One region of the Nguyenibacter vanlangensis genome, then DNA from elsewhere that is predicted to be linked to it. Evidence: predicted binding sites of a transcription regulator. Region 1 holds the regulator's gene; the other holds the start of a gene.
What was found. The regulator HrcA, encoded in region 1, represses chaperone genes, less so after heat shock. The targets are predictions, from matches to a motif close to GTTNGCACTCNCNNNNNGNGAGTGCNAAC.
Positions count from the first base shown of each region.

Region 2: the regulator HrcA is predicted to act here: its motif matches at 2,895-2,923, upstream of groES (co-chaperone GroES).

Region 1 is NZ_CP152276.1:3,200,969-3,208,817, forward strand. It holds gene AAC691_RS14940 (nitronate monooxygenase family protein) at 1-316, shown strand, start outside; gene AAC691_RS14945 (hypothetical protein) at 353-1,942, opposite strand; gene rdgB (RdgB/HAM1 family non-canonical purine NTP pyrophosphatase) at 1,939-2,562, opposite strand; gene rph (ribonuclease PH) at 2,589-3,341, opposite strand; gene hrcA (heat-inducible transcriptional repressor HrcA) at 3,559-4,626, shown strand; gene AAC691_RS14965 (aldo/keto reductase) at 4,722-5,609, shown strand; gene AAC691_RS14970 (PBP1A family penicillin-binding protein) at 5,916-7,849, shown strand, end outside.
Region 2 is NZ_CP152276.1:720,580-728,428, forward strand. It holds gene AAC691_RS03355 (ATP-dependent DNA helicase) at 1-254, shown strand, start outside; gene AAC691_RS03360 (cold-shock protein) at 340-543, opposite strand; gene groL (chaperonin GroEL) at 827-2,467, opposite strand; gene groES (co-chaperone GroES) at 2,522-2,812, opposite strand; gene AAC691_RS03375 (usg protein) at 3,094-3,354, shown strand; gene AAC691_RS03380 (DUF4169 family protein) at 3,393-3,593, opposite strand; gene AAC691_RS03385 (S-methyl-5'-thioadenosine phosphorylase) at 3,637-4,554, opposite strand; gene AAC691_RS03390 (cytochrome c1) at 4,544-5,311, opposite strand; gene AAC691_RS03395 (cytochrome b N-terminal domain-containing protein) at 5,314-6,552, opposite strand; gene hemF (oxygen-dependent coproporphyrinogen oxidase) at 6,730-7,647, shown strand.

The DNA.
Region 1 (7,849 bases):
CCGGGACCAGGCGCGCGAGATCCTGGCCGACCAGGTGGCCTGCATGGGCTGCCTGTCGGAATGCCGCTTCTCGAACTGGAGCCAGCGCGGGCCGGACTTCACCAACGGGCACAAGGCCGATCCGCGCTCGTTCTGCATCCAGAAGACATTGCAGACGATCGCCCACGCCCACGGGGACGACGCCGAGGCGGCGATGGACGACAACCTGATGTTCGGCGGCACCAATGCGTGGCGCTTCGCCACCGACCCGTTCTATGCCGACGGCTTCGTGCCGACGGTCGGCCAGCTCGTCGCGCAGATCCTGACCGGACGCTGATCGCGCGGCGCCCTCGCCTCGCCTCGCCTCGAAGGCTCAGCGCACCGGGGGCGGCGCCAGGAACACAGTCCTGTCCGGGCCGGCGAACAGCGGAACATAGCCCGCCGCGCGAAGCGGCGCGTCCACCGGGTCGCGGCCGCGCTGGGCCAGGGCCTCGCGATGGCGTCCGCCGGCCATATTGAGTTCGACCAGCCCGAAGACATGCCGCCCGGCCATCGCGTCCAGCGGAAAGGTCTGCCGCCCGACCAGCATGGCCTGGGTCAGGTTGAAGAAATCGACCGTCTCGTCCTTGCCGGCCCAATAGCACAGGGCCAGCGTTTCGCAGGCGGCCGGCCCCGGCGCGGCGCGCAGCCGGCCGATCGCCGCCTGCCATTGCCCGGTCTCGGCGGGCCGGGCGCGGACGGCGTCCAGGTCGTGCGCCAGGCGAAACGGCGCGATCGCCAGGGCCGGCATGGCGGCGACCAGCGCCAGCCGCGCCGGGGACAGGCGCCAGCGCCCGAAGCCCAGCCGTCCGAAGCCCAGCCGCCAGAACCGCCCATCCGCCGGGTCGCGCGCCAGGACCAGCCCCGTCGCCAGGCAGGCGGCGATCAGGGTCTCGAACTGCGCGTTGTAATTGACGCCGTCGCCCAGGCGCTGGGCCAGTCCCGTCACCAGCGCCAGGGCCAGGAACAACAGGACCAGCACGCGGCCCCGCCCCGCCGGCGTGCCGCCCCCGCCGGGGGCCGGACGCAGCCAGAGCAGCCCGGCCGCCAGCAGCGGGCCGGCCATGGCCGGCAATTTGGCCACCCCGTCCAGGACCTGGCGCGCCGACAGGACCCGGTCATGATGCAGCAGGTCGGTCAGGAAGGCAGGGCCGTACAGCCAGCGCGCCAGCGCAAAGCCCCCCAGCACCGCGACAAGCCCGGCGCCGCACCACGCCGCCAGGGCCCGCCGGTCATGCCAGGCCAGCCAGGCGGTGGCGGCCAGCGGCAGGGCGATCAGGTTATGTTTCACAAACCCGCCGGCCGCGACCAGCAGCGCCGCCAGGACGGCGCGGCGGACCGACGGCGCGGCCGGACGCGGACCGCCGAGCAGGACGGCAAGCCCCCCCAGCATCAGGGCATGGGCCAGCCATTGCGGGTCGTCGATCCCGACATAGGCGGAAAACCCGGTGCAGACGAAAAGCGGCAGCATCAGTCCGGCCGCCAGGGCCGCGTCCCGCCGGCCGCCCATCCGCCGGACGCAGCACGCGACCAGGGCGCCGCCGGCCAGCAGCGCGGCCAGGGCGACGATCCGGCCGGCCACGATCATGTCGCCGGTCAGCCTGCCCAGCAGGCCCACCAGCGGAAAGGACAGCGGTGGGTAGTTATTGAACACCATGCTGCCCGGCGGCGGATAGAGCGGCCGTGCCGGATCGTGCGCCAGGGCCCGCAGCGCCAGATAGGCGTTCCAGCCCTCGTTATAGTTCGTCGAGACATGGTCGGGCAGCGCCAGCAGCGGCGCCGTCAGCAGCAAAGCCAGCAGCAGGACGCCGGGCGGCAGCAGCCGCGCCAGCCCGGACAGGCCGGCCAGCCGTGCGAGCGGGCCGCCGGCCGCGCGAAGCGCCGCATCACCCGCCGCACGCGGGGCGTCGGCGGGTGCCGTCACGGATGGGCCGGCGGCAGGCAATCGTCACGGAACCGGACGAAGGCCAGGGCGCGGTGGCTGATCGCGTTCTTCTCGGCCTCGGGCATCTCGGCAAAGGTGCGTGCCTCGCCCACGGGCTGAAAGACCGGGTCGTAGCCGTGGCCGTTGCCGCCGCGCGGCGGCCAGGCGATCCGGCCGTCGATCCGGCCCTCGAAGGTACGCAGCGTGCCGTCCGGCCAGGCCAGGCAGAGGACCGAGATGAACCAGGCCGCGCGGTCCGGATTGCCGCCGATGCCGGCATGGATGCGCGCCATGGCGGCGGGGAAATCCTTCGCCGGGCCGGCCCAGCGGGCGGAATAGATGCCGGGCGCGCCGTCCAGGGCCGCGACGCACAGGCCGGAATCGTCGGCCAGGGCCGGCAGGTTGCTGGCCGTGGCGGCGGCCCGCGCCTTCAGCGCCGCATTGCCGGCGAAGCTGTCGGCGGTTTCCTCGGGTTCGGGCAGGCCGAGCTGCCCGGCCGATACCAGGGTGACGCCGTGACCGGCCAGCAGGGCGGAGAATTCGGCCAGCTTGCCGGCATTGTGGCTGGCCAGGACCAGCGTGTCGCCGGCGGCCAGGCGACGCGTGTCGGATATCGTCATCGGGGTGACTCCGTTCGGGCCGCTATTCAGGGGGTTTCCGGCGGCGGGGCCCCCAGGGCAGCATCGACCGCTGCGCGCTGGGCCGCGAACAACGGCACGGTGCCGGCTTGCGCCAGGGCCAGCAGGGCCTCGAACTGCGCCTGCGAGAACGGCGCATGTTCCGCCGTGCCCTGGATTTCGACGATGCCGCCGGTTTCGGTCAGCACGAAATTGGCGTCGGCGGCGGCGGTGCTGTCCTCGTCGTAATCCAGGTCCAGCACCGGGCCGGCTTGCGTCAGCCCGCAGGAGACCGCGGCGACCTGGGCCCGCAGCGGCAACCGGGCCAGCACCCGGTTGCGCACCAGCTTGTCCAGGGCCAGGCGCAACGCGACCCAGCCCCCGGTGATCGCGGCGCAGCGCGTGCCGCCATCGGCGTTCAGCACGTCGCAATCGACGGTGATCGACATCTCGCCCAACGCCGCCAGATCCACCACCGCGCGCAGCGAACGGCCGATCAGGCGCTGGATTTCCTGGGTGCGGCCCGATTGCCTGCCCTTCGCCGCCTCGCGGCCGCCGCGGGTGTGGGTCGCGCGCGGCAGCATGCCGTATTCGGCGGTCACCCAGCCCTTGCCCTGGCCGCGCAGAAAGGGCGGCACCCGCGATTCGACGGTGGCCGCGCACAGGATCTCGGTCCCGCCGACGCGGATCAGGGCCGATCCTTCGGCGTGGCGGGCGAAACCCGTCTCGATGGAAACGGGGCGCATCGCGTCGGGCGCGCGGCCCGAAGGGCGGGGGGTCATGGGATCGGCTCTCCGGATCGGCGGGCTTGTGTCGGTGACCGGGCGGAGATAACCCGAGCCTGGGGGCGATTGCCAGTCCCCGTTACATTCCTTCCCCGTCACATTCCTTTCCCGTCACGTTCCCCCGTCACATTTCCCCTCCGTTCTTGTCACGCGCGCGCCGGCGCGCCAGATTTATGCCGATCGTTCTGTCCGGGCGCCAAGGAGGACAAGGAATATGGATCTGGGTCTGCCGGTCTCGCGCCCCGCCCTGCCGCCGGGACTGGATGCACGCTCGGCGGCGATCCTGCGCGAAATCGTCGAGCAATATGTGGAAACCGGCGAGCCGGTGGGCTCGCGCACCCTGTCGCGGCGGCTGCCGCTGTCGCTGTCGCCGGCGACGATCCGCAACGTCATGGCCGACCTGACCGAGGCCGGGCTGCTGTTCTCGCCCCATGCGTCCGCCGGGCGGCTGCCGACGGAAAAGGGGGTGCGGCTGTTCGTCGACGGATTGCTGCAGTTCGGCAGCCTGGCCGACGACGAGCGCGATGCGATCACCCGCGCGCTCGAGATCAGGGGCCGCTCGCTGCAGGACATGCTGTCCGAGGCGTCGTCGATGTTGTCGGGCCTGTCCTCGGCCGCCGGGCTGGTGCTGGCGCCCAAGAGCGACGGGGCCGTGAAGCATATCGAATTCGTTGCGCTGGGCCCGGGCCGCGCGCTGGTCGTCCTGGTCGGGGCGGACGGACAGGTCGAGAACCGGGTGATCGAGACTCCGCCGGGCCTGCCGCCCTCGGCCTTGGTCGAGGCCGCGAACTATCTGAACGCCCACCTGGCCGGCCGCACGCTGGAGGCACTGCGCGACCATGTGCGCGCCGACATGGCGGCCAATCGCAGCGAACTGCACCACTTGACCGCCGAAGTGGTGGCCAGCGGCCTGGCGACCTGGAGCGAAGCCGATCGCGGCGGCACATTGTTCCTGCGCGGGCAGGCGCGGCTGCTGGCCGACGTGACGGAAATCGAGCGCCTGTCGACCATCCAGATGCTGTTCGACCGGCTGGAAACGCAGGAAACCATGCTGCGCCTGCTGGAACTGGCGCAGGAATCCGAGGGCGTGCGGATCTTCATCGGGGCGGAAAGCGGATTGTTCGGCCTGTCGGGCATGTCGGTGGTGGTGGCGCCGGCACGGACCGACAGCAACCGGATCGTCGGCGCGATCGGGGTGATCGGCCCCACACGCATCAATTACGGGCGCATCATCCCGGTGGTGGATTATACTGCGCGCGTCATCGGCAGGATGCTGGGCTGACGGTCCGGCATCCGGCCGGACCTGCCTTGCTGCTGCCATCTTCTGTTCCTACGGCTGGACGCGGTTCCGGTCATCCCCGAGCGAGGAGGTCGTGCATGTCCCATCCCGACGCCAGGCAGGCGGGCCTGTTCCCGATCGGCGGCGACCTTCCGGTGGCGCGCATGGGCTTCGGCGCCATGCGGATCACCGGCCCCGGCATCTGGGGCGATCCCCCGGACCGCGCGCGGGCGCTGGCCACGCTGCGCCGCGCGGCGGCGTGCGGCGTCACCCTGATCGACACCGCCGACAGCTACGGCCCCTATGTCAGCGAGGACCTGATCCGGGCGGCGCTGTATCCGTATGACGGGCTGGTGATCGCCACCAAGGGCGGCCACACCCGTCACGGGCCCAATGTCTGGCGGCCGGTCGGCAATCCCGACTATCTGCGGCAATGCGTGCTCATGAGCATGCGCCGCCTGGGCGTGGCGCGGATCGATCTGTGGCAGTTGCATCGCGTGGGTCCCGACTGCCCGCCCGAAACGCAGTTCCAGGCGATCGCCGAGATGCGGCAGGAAGGACTGATCCGCCATGTCGGCCTGTCGGAAGTGTCGGTCGAGATGATCGAGCGCGCCCGCCGCTTCTTCCCGGTCGCGACGGTGCAGAACCGCTATAACCTGGTCAACCGGCTGTCCGAGGACGTGCTGGACTATTGCGTCGCGCACGATATCGGCTTCATCCCCTGGGCGCCGCTGGCCGCGGGCGGCCTGGCCCACGCCCATGGCGCGCTGACCCGGGTGGCGCGGGATCTGGGGGCGACCACCGGGCAGGTCGCGCTGGCCTGGCTGCTGCGCCGCGCGCCGGTGATGCTGCCGATCCCCGGCACCGGCAGCCCCGACCATGTCGACGAGAACGTCGCCGCCGCCGGGCTGACGCTGGACGACGCCACCTTCGCCCATCTGGACCAGGAAGGCCGCGCCGAGTGGCGCAGGCTGTCCGGGTCGTGATACCCGCCGGCACGGCAAGGGGCGACGCGGGCGCGGGACGGTGCTAGTGTCCCGCAACCGCAGGGCCCCGGATTGCGGGGCCGAAATGGACACAAGTTAAAACAGGTTAAAACAGTATCCTGGTGGACTGCTTCTCTCTGAAATCCGCATGCGGACCGCGAAGGCAGAACATCGGGACAGCGCCCCGGCCGGTGCCCGCCGGCGGCGCGCCGTGATGGATCAGGCCCTGTTGCACATTGCCCCGTTGGACCTCGGATGAATTTTCCTAATGGATCAGGCCCTCATGGATCAGGCCATGACGGCCGGATGCTCGTGACCTCGCGCGCCGGTGGCGACGCCGCCGGCGGTCCGCCCGGCGCGGCCCCCCGCGCGCGGGGGTTCGGCCTGGGCGGGTCCGGCGGGCCGCGCCGGCCGCGCTATCGCCTGGTACGGCGCCTGCTGGGGGGCGGCCTGGCGCTGCTGCTGCTGGTCGTCGCGGCCGGCAGCCTGGCGGTATGGACGAAATACGAGCAGTTGGTGGCCGACCTGCCGACCGTGGACGGGCTGCGGACCTATCAGCCCCCGGTGATGAGCCGCCTTTATTCCGGCGACGACCGGGTGATGGCGGAACTGGCGGCGGAACGCCGGATCTTCGTGCCCTATGCCGCCATCCCGGACCGGGTGAAGAACGCCTTCATCGCGGTCGAGGACCAGAAATTCTACAGCCATGGCGGCGTCGATCCGTTCGCGATCGCCCGGGCCGCGCTGACCGATCTGACGATGCGCAAGGGGCGGCGTCCGCTCGGCGCCTCGACCATCACGCAGCAGGTGGCGCGCGTCATGCTGCTGGGCTCGAACGCCGTGTCGCTCGCGCGCAAGGCCAAGGAAGCCCTGCTGGCGATCCGCATCGAGCAGACCCTGTCCAAGGACAAGATCCTGGAGATCTATCTGAACGAGATCTATCTGGGGGCCGGGGCCTATGGCGTGGGGGCGGCGGCCCAGACCTATTTCAACAAGCCGCTGGACCAACTGGACATCGCGCAGGCCGCCTTCCTGGGGGGGCTGCCGAAATCGCCGACCAACTATAATCCGTACCGCTATCCCGAGCAGGCCAAGGAACGCCGCGATTTCGTGCTGCAGCGCATGGCCGAGGTCGGGGCGATCACCTGGGACGAGGCCCGCGCCGCGCAGGCCGAGCCGCTGATGCCGCAATCCTTCGTCCGGCCCGGGCCGGTCCCGGGTTCGGAATGGTTCGCCGAAGAGGTGCGCCGCCAGTTGATCGAGCGCTACGGCCAGGACATGACGATGCAGGGCGGGCTGGCGGTGCACACCAGCCTGGATCCGCACCTGCAGCAGATCGCGACCAAGGCGGTGCGCGACGGGCTGATGGCCTATGACCGCGCGCATGGCGGCTGGCGCGGGCCGGTCGGCCATCTGGACGATGTCGCCGTCGCCCGCGCGACGGTGACCGGCGACTGGCAGGGCGCCCTGGTCCACGCCGCCCCGCCCCCGGGCATGCTGAATGCCTGGCGCCTGGCGGTGGTGCTGTCGCCGGCGACGGGCGAGGTCGGCTGGCTGGACGGATTGCCCGCCCAGCCCACGCCGCGCACCGGCCGGCTGCTGGCCCGCGACCTGGCATGGGCCCGGCGTTTCCGCCTGCCGCGCGCGGGCGACCTGGTGCTGATCGAACCCCAGGCCGACGGCGGCGGGGTCGCCCTGCGGCAGATCCCGCATGTCGAGGGCGCGCTGGTGACGATGGACGTGCATAGCGGCCGGGTGCTGGCGATGGTCGGCGGCTGGTCGTTCAACGCGTCGCAGTTCAACCGCGCCACCCAGGCGCTGCGCCAGCCCGGATCGTCCTTCAAGCCGTTCGTCTATCTGACGGCGATGGAGCAGGGGATCTCGCCGTCGCAGAAATTCGACGACTCGCCCGTCTCGTACGGAAGCTGGCACCCGAACAATTACGAGAAGGATTTCTGGGGCCCAACGACGCTGCATGACGCGCTGCGGGAATCGCGCAACCTGGTGACGATCCGCCTGGCGGCGCATATCGGCATGAAGTCGGTGGCCGACATGGCGATCAGGCTGCACCTGGTCGACGCCATGCCGCACGTCCTGCCCGCCGCCCTGGGCGCGGTGGAAACCACCGTCCTGCGTGAGGCCGGGGCCTATGCCGCCATCGCGGCGGGCGGGCGGCTGGTCACGCCCACCCTGATCGACGACGTGCAGGATCGCGACGGCCATGTGCTATGGCGGCCGGC
Region 2 (7,849 bases), 2.3 Mb from region 1:
TTTCCGGCGGGGCGCCGGGCGAATATGACGACCGGATCGCGCGGCTGCGCCTGCGGCAGGCTTTCGGGCGGCTGATCCGCGCCGGCGGCGATCGTGGCGTGTTCGTCCTGCTGGACCGGCGGGCGCCGTCGCGCCTGATGTCGGCCTTTCCGGACGGCGTCGCGGTGCGGCGCGCCGGCCTGCGGGACGTAGCGCAGGAAATCGAGGCCTTCGTGCGCCGGCGCGATGGAAACCCCGATGCGCCGGCATCCTGATACACCGGCATGAAGATAGGGAGGACGTCATCCGTCCCCCCTGCCGTCTGGTCGTCGGCCCCTGTCCCTCGGTCGAGGGAAAGGGTCAGAGCGGCTTGATGTCGGACGCCGCCGCCTTGCCGCGCTCGGTCACGACTTCGTAGCTGACGCGCTGGTTTTCAGCCAGGCCGCGCAGGCCCGCCGCCTGGACGGCGGTAATGTGCACGAACACGTCCTTGCCGCCATCCTCGGGCATGATGAATCCGTAGCCCTTGGTCGCGTTGAACCACTTTACTGTTCCGGTCGCCATAGTCACGTTATCCTTGGCTTTTTCGGCCCCTTGGCCGCGTCGATCAATGCCTGTCCATCGCGCACGTCAGCAGGCCGGAAAGTTCCGGCCCGCTGTCCGTTGCGATGCAGTCCAGTTTATGGGCGCACGGATGGTCCCCGTTTGTCAAACCATGACAACCGCTGGACCCACTTAAAAAATAAGTAAAAAGAAGGCCGCCCGCGAACGGACGGCCTTCCTGTCTCCGGTTGGTCCGGCACTGGTCCGGGGCGGAAACCCGCCGCCGGACCGGCGATCATGGATCTTAGAAATCCATGTCGCCCATGCCGCCCATGCCGCCGGCCGGCGCGGCCGGGGCCTTCTTTTCCGGCTTCTCGGCCACCATGGCTTCGGTGGTGATCAGCAGGCTGGCGACGGACGCGGCGTCCTGCAGCGCGGTACGGACGACCTTGGTCGGGTCGATGATACCGGCCGCGACCAGATCCTTGTACTCGCCGACCTGGGCGTCGAAGCCGTAGTTGTAGTCGTTGGTTTCCAGGACCTTGCCGGCGATCACAGCACCGTCTTCGCCCGCATTGTGGGCGATCTGGCGCAGCGGCGACTGCAGCGCCTTGCGGATGATCTCCGCACCGACGCGCTGGTCGTCATTGGCCAGGCCCAGGTCGCCCAGGGCGGCCGAGGCGCGCGCCAGCGCGGTGCCGCCACCCGGAACGATGCCTTCCTCGACGGCGGCGCGAGTCGCATGCAGCGCGTCGTCGACGCGGTCCTTGCGCTCCTTCACCTCGACCTCGGTCGAGCCGCCGACGCGGATGACGGCAACGCCGCCCGCCAGCTTCGCCAGACGCTCCTGCAGCTTCTCGCGGTCGTAGTCCGAGGTGGTTTCCTCGATCTGCGCGCGGATCTGGGCGCAGCGGCCCTTGATGTCGTCGGACGCGCCGGCACCCTCGACGATCGTGGTGTTTTCCTTCTCGATGCGGACCTTCTTGGCACGGCCCAGCATCGCGAGCGTCACCGTCTCGAGCTTGATGCCCAGATCTTCGCTGATGACCTGGCCGCCGGTCAGGATCGCGATGTCTTCCAGCATCGCCTTGCGACGATCACCGAAGCCCGGCGCCTTGACGGCGGCGATCTTCAGCCCGCCGCGCAGCTTGTTGACGACCAGGGTCGCCAGCGCCTCGCCATCGACGTCTTCGGCGATGATCAGCAGCGGACGGCCGGACTGCACCACGCTCTCGAGCAGCGGCAGCATCGGCTGCAGCGACGACAGCTTCTTCTCGTGGATCAGGATGTAGGGGCTGTCCAGATCGGCAACCATCTTCTCGGCATTCGTGATGAAATACGGAGAGATATAGCCGCGGTCGAACTGCATGCCCTCGACGACGTCCAGCTCGGTATGCAGGCCCTTGGCCTCTTCCACCGTGATGACGCCCTCGCTGCCGACCTTCTGCATGGCCTGCGAGATCATCTCGCCGATTTCGGTCTCGCCGTTGGCCGAGATCGTGCCGACCTGGGCCGTTTCGGCCGGGGTCGTGATCTTCTTGGTGTTCTTCTTCAGCTCTTCGACGACCGCGATCACGGCCTTGTCGATGCCGCGCTTGAGGTCCATCGGGTTCATGCCCGCCGCGACGGCCTTGGCACCCTCGCGGACGATCGCCTGGGCGAGAACGGTCGCGGTCGTGGTGCCGTCACCGGCGACGTCGTTGGTCTTCGACGCCACTTCGCGCACCATCTGGGCGCCCATGTTCTCGAACTTGTCGGCCAGTTCGATTTCCTTGGCGACGGACACGCCGTCCTTGGTGATGCGCGGCGCGCCGAAGCTCTTGTCGAGCACGACGTTACGGCCCTTGGGGCCCAGGGTCACCTTTACCGCATCGGCCAGAATGTCCACGCCCCGCAGCATGCGCTGGCGTGCGTCACCGCCGAACTTTACGTCCTTGGCTGCCATGTCAGAATTCTCCTGTGGGAAACATATCGATCAGAAAGAAACGGAACCGCGATCTCAGCCGATCACGCCCATGATGTCGCTTTCCTTCATGATCAGCAGCTCCTCGCCATTGATCTTCACTTCGGTGCCCGACCACTTGCCGAACAGCACCTTGTCGCCCGCCTTGACGTCCAGGGCGACGATCTGTCCCTGCTCGTTCCGCGCGCCGGGGCCGACCGAGATGATCTCGCCTTCCATCGGCTTTTCCTTGGCGGTGTCGGGGATGATGATGCCGCCGGCCGTCTTCTCCTCGCCGGTCAGGCGACGGACGACCACGCGGTCATGCAGGGGACGAAAGTTCGTCATTATGGATCGCTCCACATCAAAAAAGGTAACGCCCTTGAATAAGCAACGCCACCGGTTTGGCGCGCGCGCCAGGCCGCATCGCTTTGGCACTCTCCGCATGAGAGTGCCAACGAACAGTTAGGATCAGCCCCGTTTCGTGTCAAGCTTTGGCAGCACTTTCTTTCGGTGACTGCCAAGATTTTGAAGATAAAGAATTTTTGTTGAATATCTCGAGACGGGTCTGGCAGGCTGGGTCGACCCGGACGAAGGGGGACGGGTCGTGAGGATACAAGGAGGCGCCCATGACCCTGCGGCTTCAGCTTCGCGATTATCGCCTGACCACTGCCGAGATTCTCTATCGCCTGCCGGACCACCCCGCCCTGCTCCAGACCTATATCTGGCAGAACATGGACATGGCCCCGTCCTTTCCGGAACTGCGCCGCTTCCTGGATTTCTGGACGCGGTCGCTGGATGGGCGGCTGCATTCGGTGCGGGTCGCCCAGCAGGCGCGCCTGGCCGTGCCGTCGGTGCGCCATGCCGGCGCGTGGCTGACCATTCATTGACGTCCCGACGATGTCCCGGCCGACGGCTTCGGGACGGATCAGTCCTGCCCGGGTGCGTCCGGCGCATCGTCGCGGCGCGCGCCGTCCAGCGTGCGCGCCAGGTGTTCGGCCTGCTGCCGCTGCAGGTCGCGCGCGCCGCGCGTGCGCCCGTGCAGGGCACGGTTTTCGGCCGCGACAGCCGCTTTCTGCTGCCGGTCCCGGCGTTTGCGTTCGCGCCGGAGGTTGACGACATTGCTCATGCGACACCTGTAACGCCGGACATCCGCGCCGGACGAAGGGAGATCAGGCCCGGGACAGGATCCGGCCGGCCACCGCGTCCAGCCGGGCCAGCAGGGCGGGGTCGCGCTTGTCGGGCGCGGTAATCAGCGCATGTTCCAGGGCACGGTCGCATCCTGCCCGGCAGGGGCCGCGCGGCTTGCCCAGCGCCGGAATGACGGATTTGACCAAAGCGCGGGCCTTGTCGGCGTTGGAGAGCATGACCTTGACGACCGCGTCGACCGTGACGCTGTCATGGTCGGGGTGCCAGCAATCGTAATCGGTCACCATCGCCACGGTCGCGTAGCAGATCTCGGCCTCGCGGGCCAGCTTGGCCTCGGGCATGTTGGTCATGCCGACCACCGAACAGCCCCAGGAGCGGTAGAGGTTGCTTTCGGCGCGGGTCGAGAATTGCGGGCCCTCCATGACCAGGTAGGTGCCGCCGCGCGTCACGTCCAGGCCGAGCGCGCGGGCCGTGTCCTCGAGCGTATCGCCGATGCGCGGGCAGAGCGGATCGGCCATCGAGACATGGGCGACGCAGCCCGTGTCGAAGAAGCTCTTTTCCCGGGCGAAGGAGCGGTCGATGAACTGGTCGATGATGACGAACCGGCCAGGGGGAAGGTCTTCCTTCAACGAGCCCACGGCCGACAGCGACACGATGTCGGTCACGCCCGACATCTTCAGCGCCGCGATGTTGGCGCGATAGTTCAGGCGCGACGGCGGGATCGGGTGCCCCCGCCCGTGGCGCGGCAGGAAGACGCAGCGCACCCCGTCCAGACGGCCGAACAGCAACTGGTCGGACGGCATGCCCCAGGGCGTTTCCACCGTGCGCCATTCCTTGTCCTCGAGCCCGTCGACATCGTACAGGCCCGAACCGCCGATCAGGCCGATCACGGGTTCGATCGTTTCGGCCGGTACGGTGCCGGAGGCGGGATTAATGGACATTGGACCAGATTCTCCGTTTCAGAACGAATGTCAGGACGGCCAGGAACAGCAGGTAGAGCGTGACCTGCACCCCCAGGCGATGGCGTTCGGCCAGGTGGGGATATGCCGCCCAGGCGAGGAAATTGGTGACGTCACGGGCTTCCTGCGCCGTGGTTGCGGCCGTGCCGTCGGTAAAGGCGACCTGCCCGTCATGCAAGGGCGGCGGCATGGAGATTTCCGCATTGGCGGCATAGGGGTTGTAGAACGCGCCGGGATGGCTGGGCCGGTAGCCGGCGGGCGGCTGCGCGCCATAGCCGGTCAGCAGCGCGTAGATCCGGTCGGGGCCGCCCGGATAGACCAGGGCCAGGCGCGACTGGTCGGGGGGGACGGCGCCGCCATTGGCCGCCGCCGCGGCCTGGGGACTGGCGAAGGGTGCACGGAAATGATCGGCCGCGGTGGCCGGGCGGGTGACCGGCCGCCCCTGGTCGTCGGTGCCGCCGGGCACGCGTTGGCCGGCCGCGATCTGCCGCACCTGTTCGTCCGTCAGGCCGAGCGCCGCGAGGTCGCCATAGGTCAGCGCGTTCATGGCGTGGCAGGCCGAGCAGACCTGGGCATAGACCGCATAGCCGCGCTGGACCGACGCCATGTCGAAATGCCCGAGTGGCCCCTCGAATCCCCAATGGAGGTGCCGGGGCGCGGCATAGGGCGCTGACTGGGCATGGACGGCGGCAGGGGACGCCAGGAACAGCAGCGCGGCGAGCCGCGCCGTCGGCCGCATCGTCACAGGTCGCGGTCCAGCGCGGCGGCGATGCCGTCCGGCAGGACGATCCGCCGTTCGGTCCGCGCCGACAATGGCAGAAGTACCAGGAAATGCGCGAAATAATAGACCACCGCCAGGCGCCCCACGACCATCCAGCCGCCTTCGGCATGGTGGCGGCCGACCAGGCCCAGAAGCACGAAGCACAGCACCAGCAGCCCCATGCAGACCCGGTAGAACGGACGGAAGCGCGCCGAGCGGATGGGGGACGTGTCCAGCCAGGGCACCAGGAACAGGACCAGGATGGACCCCATCGCCGCCAGCAGGCCGCCGAATTTCGAGGGAACGGATTGCAGCATCCCGTAGAAAGGCAGGAAATACCATGCGGGTTCGATGTCGGCGGGCGTATGCAGCGGGTTGGCCGGGCGGAAATTCTCGGCCTCGAACACCAGGCCGGGCATGAAGAAGATCAGGGCGGCGAACAGCACGCCGAACAGGACCAGGCCCAGCGCATCCTTGCTGGTATAGTACGGATGGAAGGGGACCGTCTCGTCCGGCGTCCTGGGTTCGATGCCCAGCGGGTTGTTCGAACCGGTGAAATGCAGCGCCGCGACATGCACCACGACCACGCCCAGCACGCCGAAGGCCACGACCATGTGCAGGATGAAGAACCGGTGCAGCGAGACGTCGCCCGGCGCATCGCCGCCCTGCAGGACATGTTCCAGCCCGGGCCCGATGAACGGGATCGCGTCCACCGCCTTGCCCGCCACATCGGCGCCCCAATAGGACATCTGGCCCCACGGGAGCACGTAGCCGGCAAAGGCGGCGACCATGACCATGAGCAGCAGCACCAGCCCCGTCAGCCACAGGATTTCACGCGGGCGCTTGTACGAGCCGTAATAGAGGCCCCGGAAGAGATGCACGTAGAGCGCCGCCAGGAACAGGCTGGCGCCCCCGGCGTGAACGGCGCGCAGCAGCCAGCCGCTGGGCAACTGGCGCTCGATCGCCTCGACCGACGCGAAGGCACCGGCCGCGGTCGGCGTGTAGTTCACGGCCAGGAAGATTCCCGTCGCCAGCATGATCAGCAGCATGACGGTCAGGATCGCGCCGAAATTCCATAATCCGTTGAGATTGATGGGCATCCGGTATTCGACATATTCCTTGCGGAAGCCCGAGACGACCGGCAGGCGGGCATCGAGCCAGGCGAGCACGCCGCCCTTGTCCCGCGCGTTCGCGGCGTCGCCGGACCCTGCGTCGCTCATGACCCTATCCTTGTCCTTCCAGTTCGCCGCCCAGTTCACTGCCCAGTTCGCCGCGCGGCACCGGTTCTGCCTGCCTTCCATACCGGCGAGCGAGGGTTCCTTGCAATCATTGGCGCAAACAGGCACCCGTATTGCCGCGCCCGACACGGCCCGCGACCGAGATGAGAGGCATTGGCTATGAACGAACCCCGCGCGTCCATTCCCCGCGACATGCTGGCCCATGACGCGCTCAAGGACCCGGCCCGCGCATGGTTCGAGGCATTGCGCGACCGGATCTGCGACGCGTTCGAGCAGATCGAGCGCGCGGCGGAGGACGTGCAGACCCTGCCCGGACGGACCGCGCCCGGCAGTTTCACGCGCACGCCCTGGGACCGGACGAACGAGGACGGATCGCCCGGCGGCGGCGGGGTGATGAGCCTGATGCGCGGGCGGGTGTTCGAGAAGGTGGGGGTCAACGTCTCGACCGTAACGGGCGTGTTCAGCCCGGAATTCCGCGGCACCATCCCGGGGGCGGCCGAGGATCCGCGCTTCTTTGCCACGGGGATCAGCCTGGTGGCGCATATGAGCAACCCGCTGGTGCCGGCGGCGCATTTCAACACGCGGCTGATCGTCACGACCGAGGGCTGGTTCGGCGGCGGCGGCGACATCACCCCGATGTTCCCCGACAGCCCCGCAGCGCAGGCGGATGCCGCGCGGTTCCATGCCGGGTTCCGCGCGGCGTGCGACCGGCACGACCCGGCCTATTACCCGCGCTTCAAGCAATGGTGCGACGAATATTTCTTCCTGCCGCATCGCGGCGAGCCGCGCGGCCTGGGCGGGATTTTCTATGACCGGCTGGACAGCGGCGACGCCGACGCCGACTTCGCCTTCACCCGCGACGTGGGGCTGGCGTTCCTGGAGACCTATCCCGCCCTTGTCCGCGACCGGATGGCGGCACGCTGGACCGCGGCGCAACGCGAGGCGCAACTGGTGCGGCGGGGCCGCTATGTGGAGTTCAACCTGATCCACGACCGCGGCACATTGTTCGGGTTGAAGACCGGCGGAAACACCGAAGCGATCCTGATGAGTCTTCCCCCCGAGGCCCGCTGGCCGTAATGTCCCGTCTTCGCCGCCGGAGGGGCGCCCCCAGCACCTGCCCCGGCACCTGCCATAGACTCGCCCCATTTCGGTGCCAGATGGTTGCTGGAATGGCGCTGGTGTCCCGCCCCGCGGAATTCATATGATGAATTTCGAGATCAGCAGGACATACGGTCGTTGATTTAACTAGTGTCCGCCATGACCGTGAAATCCCCGGGAT